One region of the Amphibacillus xylanus NBRC 15112 genome, then DNA from elsewhere that is predicted to be linked to it. Evidence: a T-box and tRNA genes for the amino acid it is inferred to sense, from the RefSeq annotation. Region 1 holds a T-box; the other holds one or more tRNA genes.

Region 1 (6,995 bases):
ACTTTCTTCTCACTGAGTAAGTTCATGCAGTAAGATAAGGATTTCTCTTTATCTTCATTTTGCAAAAAATGAAGTAGTTTTAGGTAATATTCATTCATAATTCAACGCTCCTTTTAATTAAATAGTGTTCTTTTTGAGGGAAAAAATGCTCCATTTAAAGTAAATAGATCCTGTATCTATCTACCCTAAATGGAGCATATTCAAGCCTGAATTGTTAACCCCGATATTGTTCCATAACTTTTCTAACATAATTCTGTGTCTCACGAAAAGGTGGAATGCCATTATACTTGTCCACATTACCTGGACCCGCGTTATAAGCAGCCAGAGCTAAGCTAGTATTACCATTATATCGATTTAACATTTGTCTTAAGTATTTTGTTCCGCCAAAGATATTTTGTCGCGCATCAAATGAGTTCGTTACACCTAATCCTCTTGCAGTCGCTGGCATCAACTGCATATAACCTTGAGCGCCAGCACGACTCACAGCAAATTGATTAAAGTTTGATTCTGCTTTAATCACAGAACGGATCAACTTCTCATCAATCTGATATGTTTGTGCTGCTTCCTTAATAATTGTATTTAAATCCTTAGAAAGGTTTGCTTCAACTGGTGTTGTAATAGAAGAAGTTTGAGCCAAGATCGACGGACGACCATGAAGTATTTCACGTATAGACATCGCCGATTGTGCTGATATATGTGTTGGCTGATTTAAAGTTTGAGAAAATAAATGATTAAATGAAAGTCCACTGCGCGTTTGATTAACAGGTAAAAATTGATGAATCGTTTGACTTTCAATTAAACTCTGAAGCATTCGAATGTTCATCATAACACTCCTTGTCACAAGTACTATTAAATATCATTTTAAGACAAGTATTGACAATAAGCAACATCAATTGTTTCCATTATAGGTGAATTTATCTCGACATCCAAATAATTTGCTTACATATCATGTTTAATAAAAAAACGACGTAATCCTATGATGAGTAGATGACATGAAAAAAGCACGGGAATTAGTTATTTCCCATGCTTTAGTATCTGTTTAGCTATGCTCCAGCGTGTTGAACCCCTGTTGCTAGTAATTGAACAAGGTCTTTTTTCTTAGTTTGATCAGCTTGTTTCCAAATGAGTTCAAATAGTACACCAAGACCAGGTAACATTTTCTCTTCACCACTTTGAATGGCATCGACAATTGTTGCCTCTAGCTCATCTTGACTATTGTCAGACACATTTGCTAAAATAGCTTTTCTTAAATTCAAATCCATAATTTATCACCTCACATGAAATAATCAGTTGAAAATAGTTTGACCAACTTTAATTCAACTATGTATGATAGAGAAAAAGAATACGATTAAAGGATGAAGTAAATGATCACGTCAGTAAAAAATCAACAGATAAAAAATTGGGCAAAACTAAAACAGAAAAAATATCGCAAAGAACAAGGGTGTTTTATTGTCGAAGGAGAGCATCTTGTTGAAGAAGCATTAAAGAGTGAGTGGGAGGTTGAGACGATTGTCGTTGAATCGACGTTTGAAGCGAGCATTGATTTAACAAATATTCAAGTTGAAACCGTCAGTGATCATGTATTTGCTCACTTAGCACAAACAAAATCGCCACAAGGGATTTTAGCAATTGTTAAAATTAAATCAACACATGATTATGAGAAAAATAGACTCTTATTACTTGATGCTGTTCAAGATCCAGGGAATTTAGGGACAATGATTCGAACAGCAGATGCAGCTGGATTTGATGCAATCATTCTAGGAGATGGAACTGTTGATTTATATAATGATAAAGTTATTCGAGCATCACAAGGCTCAATTTTCCACATTCCAATTATTGAATCGTCACTTGAAGCTGCTATTTTTAACCTACAAGCAGACGGTGTGACTGTTTTTGCATCGACATTAGAGAGAGCTGTACCTGTTCAAACAATTGAATGGCCAAAACAAGCTGGATTAATTGTTGGGAATGAAGGATCAGGTGTTAATCAGACATTCATTGAAAAAGCTGATCAGCTTGTGCACATTCCAATCTACGGCAAGGCAGAATCACTTAATGTTAGTATTGCAGCAGCAATTATGATGTATCAAATGCAACTGAATTAAAAAATAAGCTCCTTAGCATGGGAGCTTTTGTATTATCTAATTCCAGCAGCTTTTTCGACCTGTGCTTGATGTAATGGATCAGGTCTACCATCAACGTGTCGAGTACTATTGCCAAAATAAACATCAAAGTGTCCAGAGATTCCATTGTTAGAAATATACTCGACATCATGAGGCATAAAACTCATACTGGCAGCTAGTTGTCTGCCATCAACCTCAAGAATAATCGCTCGTGTTTTCCACGAAAATCCGCCCCAAATTGATTTAGCTACGTTTGTATCCGCGACGGTATTCGTTTCAGCATCTGCATGATTTGCCCCAATCGTCCTTGTAATATTAAAGCTTTTTCCTGTTTCAATATCAGTTACTTTTGCGGTTTTTCCGATTGTAAAGAGATATTGAGCCTCAGTCCACCAATCTAAATATTCACCATGCTTTTCACTAACAACAGATTTGACGGGAATATGGTGAACCGGTACCTTCAATTGTTGGCCAATGGATAGCATACTTCTTGTCGTTAAATTATTTACCTCTAACAGCTCTTTTTGTGGGATACCATATTGGATACTTAAATTCCAGATGTTATCACCAGAAACGACTGTATGTGTTGTATATGTTACTTTTTTCTCTTCAGTTTGCTGTTGTGTTTCTCCGGTTTGCTCATCTGCAATGATTAATACTTGACCGACTCGGATTAAATCTGAATTTAAGTTATTGTTTGATTTAAGAGCGCTGACTGTAACATTAAACCGCTTTGCAATTGCAGAAAGTGTATCGCCAGCTTTTACAGTATAACGACTTGGTCTCGTTTGTTCTTGATTGATTTCTTGACTTTGTTGTTGAGCGCCAGGGATGGTTAACTTCTGTCCAATTTGCAGTACGACAGAATCTAATTTATTGGCACTTTTGATCGCATCAATCGTCGTGCCAAATTTTTGCGCAATTAAAAATAAACTGTCGCCTGATACGACGGTATAAGTTGTTGCCTTTTGTTCAGTTTGTTCCGCTTGCTCAGGTTGTTGAATTTGTTCAGTCTGCGCTGGAGCAGCTGTATCGTTAACTAATGTAGGAATAATTAGTTTTTGGCCAAGGCGAACTAAATCACTAGATAAATTGTTAGCTTCTTTTATCGAATCAACCGTGACACCATAGCGCTTCGCAAGTACCGATAAATAATCACCCGTCTGAACGGTGTGGTATGCTTTTGGAATAATTAAACTTTGATTAACTTTAATCAGATCTGATTTTAATTGATTAGCCTGCCTGATGTTAGCAATCGTCGAACCAAATCTATTTGCAATCTTCCAAAGTGTGTCCCCGGATTTCACTTGATAATGAATCGAGTCGTTCTGGATTTGTTGACTTGTTTTAGGTGCTGACGCTGCAGAAACGGAATGGTTAGTAAGATTCATTAAAGGAATAGAGGTCAAGGCAATACCACCAATGATCACTTTCATCATTGATACCTTTATATTTGGATATTTCTCTTTAATAATCTTTTTCGCTTGCGTAATAAGATCTTCTTGATTTTCTGCTGATGAGATAAACTCATTGGCAAACTCGTAGCTTGGCTGATCTAAGTAAAGTAGAATTTCATACTCATCACTAGCTTGATTGATCTGCCTGAGTTCAAATCTTTGTATTTGAGTCATATGAGTTGCTCCTTTTTATAGTTATCGCCAATAGTTTTAGATAGAATTTAGATTTTATTCTTTTATTAGAGATCTCGAAACTTAGAATATTGTCTAATTTTTAAAAAAAGTTGCAAAATCATCCGAACTTTTCTATAATGATATGCATATATGAAAAGCATTGAAAGAGCCAGTAAGCTTTTTACTGATCAATGATACAGGGATGCCTTGCCGCGACTGGAAGCAAGCACATTGATAAAAAGCTGAAGTTTCACTCTGGAGCTGACGTTCGGGACCTTGATAGAACAATCAAGTAAAGAACGTTCCGGATTATGTCCGTTACAACAATCAAGTGGGCAATTAATTTTGCCAACTAGGGTGGTACCGCGAAATTTACAAACCTCGTCCCTTTTTTTGGGATTGAGGTTTTTTTATTTTTATTAAAAAAGTGGAACCAGTTCATAAATTTTTTATTTAATTCAAGGAGGTTGTCTTAATGAAAGAGAAATTAACAGCACTGCAAACTGAAGCGCTCGAACAGATAGAACAAGCAACATCTTTAGCTGACTTAGAAAAAGTTCGTGTCGCTTACCTAGGAAAAAAAGGTCCAATCACAGAAGTGCTAAGAGGGATGGGTAAATTATCACCAGAAGAGCGCCCAGTAATCGGTGAGCTTGCTAATAAGGTACGAGGTGCAATTGCTGATGCGATTGAGAAGGAAAAGGCTACTTTAGAAGAAGCTGCATTAAATGAGCGATTAAAAACGGAAACAATCGATGTTACATTACCAGGACGTCCTATTCAAGTTGGAGGCCCGCACTTACTAACACAATTAATTGAAGAGATTGAAGACCTCTTTATTGGAATGGGCTTTGAAGTCAGAGAAGGACCAGAGGTTGAGACTGATTATTATAACTTTGAAGCATTAAATATTCCTAAAGATCACCCAGCTCGAGATATGCAGGATTCATTTTATATTACTGAGGAATTGTTGATGCGTACACATACCTCACCAGTTCAAGCACGTACAATGGGTGAATATAAAGGAAGTAAGCCTGTTAAAATGATTTGTCCAGGAAAAGTTTATCGTCGTGACTCAGATGATGCGACACACTCACACCAATTTACGCAAATTGAAGGTCTTTACGTTGATAAGAATGTTCGCATGAGTGATCTCAAAGGTGTTCTTAATCAATTTGCTAAGCAATTCTTTGGACCAGAACGAGAAATTCGCTTACGCCCAAGCTTCTTCCCATTTACAGAACCGTCTGTTGAGATGGATATCTCTTGTAAAGTTTGTCAGGGAGAAGGCTGTTCTGTATGTAAGCAGACAGGCTGGATTGAAATATTAGGTGGCGGTATGGTTCATCCAAAAGTATTAGAAATGGCTGGCTACGATCCAGAGGTATACAGTGGATTTGCGTTTGGAATGGGACCGGATCGAATTGCGATGTTGAAATATGGTGTTGATGATATTCGCCATTTCTATACAAATGATCGTCGCTTTTTAGAGCAATATCATCAAGCTTAAACGAGGAGGATTAAGATGCAAGTATCTTTAAATTGGTTGAAAAAATATGTAGATCTAGATGGTTATACACCAGATGAATTAGCAAGCCTGATTACAAAAGCAGGAATTGAAGTTGATGGTGTTGCTTATGTTGCAGAGAAAAGCACGAATGTAGTTGTTGGTCATGTGCTCTCTTGTGAGCAACATCCAAATGCTGATAAATTAAGACTATGCCAAGTAGATGTAGGAGAAGAGACATTACAAATTATCTGTGGAGCACCGAATGTAGCACAAGGACAGAAAGTTGCAGTTGCTAAACCAGGAGCGGTACTTCCAGGTAACTTTAAAATTAAAAAAGCCAAATTACGTGGTGTAGAATCACATGGAATGATTTGTTCACTTCAAGAATTAGGTATCAAAGAAGACTACCTGCCAAAAGAAATTGAAGATGGCATTTATGTATTTAATGAAGATGCTGAAATTGGTGCGGAAGTTACTGATTATCTAAACTTAGATGATGCAATTCTTGAATTTGATTTAACACCAAACCGTGCAGATGCGTTAAGTATGATCGGTGTTGCTTATGAAGTAGCAGCAATCCTTGATCGTGAAGTTCGCCTTCCAGAAGAAGAGGTTGAAACAATTGACGAAAAAGCAACAGATCACGTGACCGTTAAAGTAGAAGCAAAAGAGGATAATCCATACTACGGTGCGTTTATTATTAAAGATATTAAAGTAGGTCCTGCACCAAGCTGGATGCAAAATTATCTCATGGCAGCTGGAATTCGTCCGATTAATAACGTTGTCGATATTACAAACTACGTATTACTCGAATATGGTCAACCATTACACGCATTTGACTTTGATAAATTTGGATCAAATGAGGTTGTTATTCGTCGAGCAACTGATCAAGAAAAAATTGTTACGCTTGATGGTGTTGAACGAAAGTTAACAACTGAGCATTTAGTCATTACAAACGGATCTGAACCAACAGCAATCGCTGGTGTTATGGGTGGAGCAGATTCAGAAGTAACTGATGAAACAACAACTGTCTTACTGGAAGCGGCTTACTTTGATCCGAAGCGAGTTCGTATCGGTTCGAGAGATCATCAATTAAGAAGCGAATCAAGCACACGTTTTGAAAAAGGAGTAGATCCAAATCGTGTGAGAAAAGCAGGACTTAGAGCAGCGCGCTTGTTAGCTGAATATGCAAATGGAACGGTGCTCAGTGGAGTTAGTGAATTTGATGAACTAGATCGTTCAGAAAAGCAGATCACAGTAACAGTTGATCGCATCAATAATCGCTTAGGAACAGACATTCAAGCAAGCGAAATTGCGGCTATCTTTGATAAGTTACGCTTCAAATATGTTCAAAACGATGACACGTTTGATATTACGATTCCAACACGTCGTCAAGATATTAGCATCTTTGAAGATATCGTTGAAGAGGTTGCCAGAATGTATGGCTACGATCACTTGCCATACACATTACCTGAAGGGGGCCAACAGGCAGGAAAGTTAACGAAGAACCAGCAATTGAAGCGTTATGTAAAACGATTCATGGAAGGTGCTGGCTTAATGGAGGCAATCACATATTCGTTAACGACAGATGAACGTGCGAAAATGTTAGTTAGCCCAGAGGTTGCAGCAATTTCTAAAAGTGCTGTTCGTTTATCAAGACCAATGACAGAAGAACATAGTACATTAAGACAAAGCTTACTTCCAGAAATGTTGCACGTTTTATCATATAAC
Region 2 (6,995 bases), 170 kb from region 1:
ACTAGGATTAATAACTGCTTCACTTATCATGGGGATTTATGTTCAGTTCTTTTATCAGGAAGAAGTAGAAGTAATTGTTGAACCTATTACGATGACTGAGTCAGAAATGATAAAAACACTTGAAGAATCCGGGTATTTCATCTATGAAACGGAACCAACTAACATTGATTCTGATCTAACAGATGATAAACAAGATGTGAGTGTGGATGAAGATATAACGGTTGATGAAGGTGCTACTGAGGATAACTTAGCTGCAAATAATGAATCAGACGAATCTAATGATGACTCCTCTTTTACATTAATTATTGAGCCTGGAATGACAATTACTCAAGTATCAGATTATTTAATTGCAGCAAATATTATAGATAGTAGAAATGAATTAGCCAATTATTTGATCAACAACAACTATGGAAATAATATTCAGATTGGTGAATTTGAACTTAGTCGGAATATGACAATTGAAGAAGTTGTTGATATTATCGCAAAACAAAACGAGTAAAAATAATAGCATTCTCACCTATTCATAGGTAAGAATGCTATTTTTATTCTTCTAGATCTTCTTCTGCTTCGTCTTGATTTGATTCATCATTATTTGCATTTTCTTGTTCTTGCTTTCTTTCGAAGTATCGATTAACAATGCGGTTACCGATATTGTGATGAATACCACTTTGGTTAGTACCAATACCGGTTCTTGGTACAACAATTGCAAATGCAATTTCCGGCTCTTCATATGGAGCGTAACCGACTAAGGTTAAGTTGTTCGTTTCTCGCTTAACCCCATTTTCATAAAAGTGGTTTTGCGCAGTACCAGTTTTTATAGCAACATTGTACTTGTTGTTCGCCCAATGCCCTCTACCGGTTCCTTCTGTTGCTACACGTCTAAAGCTGTCTTGAATAATTTCAACATATCTTTCATCCATTGTGACACGATTTAATACATTTGGTCCAAATCGTTCAATAACAGGTCCTAATGTGTCTTTGTTACCGTTGGCTTGACGTATTTCTTTCACGATTCTTGGACTAACGCGATAACCATCATTAGCAATTGTTGATACGTATTGCGCTAATTGTAGTGTGGTGTAGTTATCATACTGTCCAATGCTAAAGTCAAGTAATAGACCTCCATCTTGAACATTACTACCTACAAAACCTGTCGCTTCATAAGGTAAATCAATACCAGTACGACTACCTAAACCAAATTGGTGGAAGTAATTACGCATAATTTGAAAACCTTCAGAATTAAAACCGCGTAATGGCTCATTTTCTCGATATTGAGCTCCAGATATTCGCATCGCTATTTCAAACATGTACACGTTTGACGATTGAATAATCGCAGTCTTATCATTGATATAGTGCATGTTTCTCCATGATCGTTTTGTCGGTGTACCTGCAATCTTAATCGGTCGATCTAATAATACAGTCCCAGGAGCTACTACTCCACTGTCATATCCACTTAACATCGTTGCACCCTTGACAACAGATCCAGGGATATGAGAATCATAAATGACTCGATATGCTTGATCAACAAATTCATTATCCTCTCGATCATAATGCGCTCCACTTAAAGCAATCACATCACCTGTTTGTGGATCAAGAATTGCCACTAAGGCATCTGACATATATCGATTTTCATACGGGTTTGATTTAATATAGTTTTCAAGTTCTTCACGAACAATTTCATCTACTTCTTTTTGAAATTCTATATCAATCGTTAAGACTAAGTCGTTACCACTTTTCCCTTCTTTAACTGTTTCAGTACCTAAAATATTCCCATTATTATCTGTCGTGTATTGAATGATTTCCTTTTGACCAGATAATACACTTTCATAGTATTGTTCCAGGCCACTTGTACCGACTCTGTCATTGCGACTATAGCCCATTGTTAAGTAATAATCCTGATTTTCCCTAGGAATACCTTCATTTGACGTCGTAATGTTGCCAATAAAACTTGAAAAAGTTTGACCGTATGGTTTTACTCGATTCCAATCAATCTTCGCATCAATACCAGGTAATTCATTTAAGTTTTCTGATACTAACGCGTACTCTTCCTCAGTAACACCTTCATTTTTAATTGTATGCGGAGAAAGCTCAAAACCTTGATCTAGCTCTTTTTTAATTGCAACAACGTTTAATAAATATGGATCACTCCAGTCAAACTCATTATAATCCTCTGGTCCAATATGATTTAAAATAGCGCGATACTGTTCGCTAGTAGATAATTCTCGCTCTTCTTCAGTTAATCGTTCATTTGCTTCTTTACTATTAAATAAGTACCAGTACTCTTTTTTATCTCTTTCTCTTACCATTGACTGTAATGATTCAAAATCCTCATCCATTGTGATTAATTTGGCTAATTTCTCAGCAATTTCTAATCGTTTTTTAGATGAGTCACCATTTTTAGGTGGCGTATACGTAATTGAACGCTCTGGTTCATTATCTAAAATAATCTTCCCGAATTTATCATACATAATCCCACGCGGTACGGCGATTGATGCTGTGGTATTCTCTGTTTCATTAACCCGTTGTCTTGCTTCTTCACCATTTAAAATTTGAACAACACCGAGTTGGAGAATTAATACTGAGAATAAAATAAAGACAAATAAAAAAAGCACATTAAGTCGTACTGGAATTTGTGCACGATTTCTCTTTTTATTTGACAAAGCGTTCACTCCCTTCGTTTACTCATTATTCAATTATAGCACGACTATCAATGTATAATAAAGGATTGTTATCTATATTTTTGACATAAAAAAGCCTGAGGCAATAATTTCACTCAGGCTGTAAATATATTATTTAGCTTCTTGGTACAGTTCCGCTACCTTATCCCAATCAACTACATTCCAAAATGCAGAAATATAGTCAGGACGTTTATTTTGATATTTCAGGTAATATGCATGCTCCCATACGTCAATACCTAATATAGGTGTCTTACCTTCCATTAATGGAGTATCTTGGTTAGGAGTGCTAGTGATGGCTAATTCTCCATTATCGACTACTAACCATGCCCAACCTGAACCAAAACGGCCTGTTGCGGCAGCAGCAAATTCTTCTTTAAATTTATCAAAGCTACCAAACTTAGCATCAATCGCTTCAGCTAGGCTACCCTGAGGACTTCCACCGCCATTTGGTGACATCAATTTCCAGAATAGACTGTGGTTTGCGTGACCCCCACCGTTATTTCTAACAGCAGTTTGAATTTCTTTTGGTAAATTGTCTATGTTTGCTAATAATTCTTCTAATGATTTATCTTGTAGTTCGCTACGACCTTCAAGTGCACCATTTAAATTCGCAACATAAGTATTATGGTGTCTCGTATGGTGTATGCTCATAGTCTCCTGATCGATGTGTGGTTCCAACGCATCATATGCGTATGGTAATTCTGGTAATTCAAATTTTCCCATTAAAAACGCCTCCTTAGATATTAAAGTGAAAGTTCACAAAATGTTCACTTTCTAACTAATTACACCTTATCAAATTCTAAATTTTTTAGCAATATTTATGCTTATTGTCATTAATATATCTATACACCAATTAAAACATGATTAAACCTAATTTTTACTTAATGATATCTTGTTCAGAATACTGATCCATTCCTTCATCTTCTTCATTTTTTGTCGTAAGCTGATTATAATCACTGTGATCTGATCCGAAATCTGATGGACTTTCAGATGTCCCATACTCTTCTAATGTTTGCCAACTATCTGTATCATCCATTTCTAACGAGCTCATAGAATAATCCATCTCTTCATCAAAATACCGCTGTTTTTGCGCATGTTCTAAGCAATGTGTAGATTCAGGACGAGCCTTTAGACGATCAAGATCAATTACTTCGCCACATGTTTCGCAGACACCATATTGGTTATTTTGAATTTGATTAAGTGCATGATTAATCGAATCTAACTCGGCCATTTCATGTGCTGCTAGAGCAATATCCTTCTCACGCTCATATAATTCAGTTCCGTGATCTCCAGGATGATTATCATAGTCAGATAATTCAGTTGAGAACTCTTCTTCCATTGCTCTTTGTTTATCTCTTTGGATCTTCTTTTTTAATAACTGTGCACGTGCTTCCAAATCTCGCTTAAATATATTTAAATCATTCTTACTCAGCAATTTCAGTCACTCCCATGACAAGATGATATATGTATTTTGCCTGATTTAAAATAACTTAAACATTAATAAAAATTTTAAATACAAAAAAACAAGTCACTGATATAAGTGACTTGTTTAAGGATGGCTCAAGACGGAGTCGAACCGCCGACACACGGATCTTCAGTCCGTTGCTCTACCAGCTGAGCTATTGAGCCAAGTATAAAATATAATGGCGGAGGAAGAGGGATTCGAACCCCCGCGGGCCGTGAAGCCCCTGTCGGTTTTCAAGACCGATCCCTTCAGCCGGGCTTGGGTATTCCTCCGCGAAATCTAAATGGTGGACCCTGCAGGACTCGAACCTGCGACCGATCGGTTATGAGCCGATAGCTCTAACCAACTGAGCTAAGGGTCCTGTATTTATAATGGGGCGACCGGTGGGGATCGAACCCACGCGTGTCGGAACCACAATCCGATGTGTTAACCACTTCACCACGATCGCCATTATGTAATCTAAAAAGAATGGTAGCGGCGGAGGGGATCGAACCCACGACCTTACGGGTATGAACCGTACGCTCTCGCCAGCTGAGCTACGCCGCCATAAAATGGCTCCACAGGTAGGATTCGAACCTACGACCGATCGGTTAACAGCCGATTGCTCTACCACTGAGCTACTGTGGAACATTTATATTGTCGCTATCAAATGTATGTATGAACTTCAGCGACGATATATAATATATCACAATAAAAATAATGAGTCAATAGATTTTATTATAAATTTTAAATATATTATTATATATTTTAAATAGGGGCACTCAGTAAGATTTACCTACTGAGTGCTTATTTTTTTAATGAATTGCTTCTGGAATCTTTTCACCAATGACTTCTTCAGCAATATTTAACGCATGATCACCGATACGCTCTAGGTTACTAATAATATCAACATAAATCATCCCTGAGTTCGGTGCACAAATACCTTCATTCAAGCGAATGATATGTTTTTTCCTAAACGTTTTTTCCATCTGATCAATTTGTGTTTCATATTCGACAACTTTTAAAGCCATTTGACGATTTCGGTCAAGCAATGATTCAACTGCCTCTTTAGTAGATTTAATTGTAATCTCAAACATCTCTTCTAAATCTTCTTTAGCTTGATCTGTTAAGATTGTTTTATTTGAAATCTTAAATTGAATTAATTCAATGATATTTTCAAAGTGGTCACCCATACGTTCAATATCACGAACACAATCAAGTAATGCAGAGTGTTTCTCACTATCTGAATCGGATAGTTGAGTTGCTGCTAAATCAATTAAATAATCTGTAATTTCTTGATCCATACGGTTAATTGTATTTTCAAGTTGTAAGGCATTGTCAGCATGTATTGATTCATGCGTTGATGCAAATAATGCTGCTTCTTCAAGTCCACGTACAGCATACATACCCATACGCACAACTTCTTCTTTAGCTTGATCCAATGCAACTGACGGAGATTGTTGAATAAAAATTGGATCAAGGTGTGTTGGCTCAATACCGAGTGATGAATCTTCACCAGGTACTAACTTTGTTACAATAAATGCTAAAACTCCGATAAACGGTAGTAATAACAATGTATTTGCGATATTAAAAATACCATGTGCAAATGCAATTGTCATTTCCGCATTTAATCCTAATGCATCTCTAATCATCGCAATTAAGTTTGTATAGGGTCCTAATAATATCATAATAATGACAGAACCTACTAAGTTAAAGACAACATGAGTTAATGCTGCTCTTCTTGCCGCAACCGCAGCACCAATCGAAGCTAGTACAGCTGTAATTGTTGTACCAACATTATTACCGAATAATACAGGTAAAGCACCCTCTAATTCAATTGCTCCCTGACCAAATAGGTTTTGTAGTATACCAATAGTTGCAGATGAACTTTGAACTACAAAGGTAAAGATCATTCCAACAAGAAAACCTAGAATTGAGTTTTCCGACATATCAACCATTAACTCATGAAATGCTTGAACCTCTCGTAATGGAGCAAGTCCATCACCCATTAATTTCAATCCGAAGAAAAGCGCACCGAAACCAAAGATAGCTTCACCAATGTTAACAATTTTTTTATTTTTAACGAAAAAGATGATTAATGCTCCTACTGCGAGGATTGGTAAGGCGTAATTTTCTAATTTAATACCAATAATAAAAGCAGTAATCGTTGTACCGATATTTGCCCCCATAATGACACCAATTGATTGTTTTAATGTCATAAAGCCAGCATTAACTAATCCTACTGTCAATACAGTTGTTCCTGAACTTGACTGAATTAATACAGTCACAATCATACCTGCAATAACACCTAGGATTGGATTGCTTGTAAATTTATCTAATATATCTTTTAGGCGATCTCCCGCTGATTTTTGTAAGCCATCCCCCATTGATTTAATACCTAATAAGAAGATTCCAAGGCCACCAAAAAATTCAAATATAATCGACATAATGTCAATTTCCATACTAGTTCATCCCTTCAAAATTTTTTACTACTATGTATGAGCAAACCAATGTCTATTATTAATTATCTATTAACAGTTTGTAAAGAGTTTTCGTGAAAAATTTACACGATCTTAACATTACTCAGTTTTTTATGAATTAACATGATTTTTGTCAATAAAAAACCCCCTAAATGAAATAGAATTCTTATTCTATCCATTTAAAAGGGTAATATAAATCGAATTAACTGATTTATAATTTATCTCATTTTTTTAATACATCTACTAAAATACGCGTTCCATCTACTTGTTTAACAACAATATCTGTTCCTTTTTCTATCCAATATCCATCAGATTGTGCACTATAATGCGTTTCACCAATTTTTACTGTCCCTACTGGCCGTAAATTTGATAATGTTACACCGGTTTTCCCAA

Evidence for each region. A T-box is a leader RNA that pairs with one kind of tRNA and senses whether it is charged. The one in region 1 lies ahead of pheS (phenylalanine--tRNA ligase subunit alpha), so its partner is inferred to be a tRNA-Phe.
Region 2: it has a tRNA-Phe gene. The T-box ahead of pheS (phenylalanine--tRNA ligase subunit alpha) is inferred to sense a tRNA for this amino acid. The anticodon was not compared.

The regions. Positions count from the first base shown of each region.
Region 1 covers NC_018704.1:1,010,384-1,017,378, forward strand. The annotation lists gene AXY_RS04965 (cobalamin B12-binding domain-containing protein) at 1-98, opposite strand, end outside; gene AXY_RS04970 (lytic transglycosylase domain-containing protein) at 215-826, opposite strand; gene sspI (small acid-soluble spore protein SspI) at 1,044-1,262, opposite strand; gene AXY_RS04980 (TrmH family RNA methyltransferase) at 1,365-2,105, shown strand; gene AXY_RS12550 (LysM peptidoglycan-binding domain-containing protein) at 2,138-3,754, opposite strand; T-box leader at 3,906-4,146, shown strand; gene pheS (phenylalanine--tRNA ligase subunit alpha) at 4,230-5,264, shown strand; gene pheT (phenylalanine--tRNA ligase subunit beta) at 5,280-6,995, shown strand, end outside.
Region 2 covers NC_018704.1:1,183,213-1,190,207, reverse strand. The annotation lists gene AXY_RS05875 (DUF806 family protein) at 1-499, shown strand, start outside; gene AXY_RS05870 (peptidoglycan D,D-transpeptidase FtsI family protein) at 543-2,669, opposite strand; gene AXY_RS05865 (superoxide dismutase) at 2,790-3,401, opposite strand; gene AXY_RS05860 (TraR/DksA C4-type zinc finger protein) at 3,556-4,113, opposite strand; tRNA gene AXY_RS05855 (tRNA-Phe) at 4,235-4,307, opposite strand; tRNA gene AXY_RS05850 (tRNA-Ser) at 4,323-4,415, opposite strand; tRNA gene AXY_RS05845 (tRNA-Ile) at 4,428-4,504, opposite strand; tRNA gene AXY_RS05840 (tRNA-His) at 4,516-4,591, opposite strand; tRNA gene AXY_RS05835 (tRNA-Met) at 4,613-4,689, opposite strand; tRNA gene AXY_RS05830 (tRNA-Asn) at 4,696-4,770, opposite strand; gene AXY_RS05825 (Na/Pi cotransporter family protein) at 4,938-6,584, opposite strand; gene AXY_RS05820 (NfeD family protein) at 6,826-6,995, opposite strand, start outside.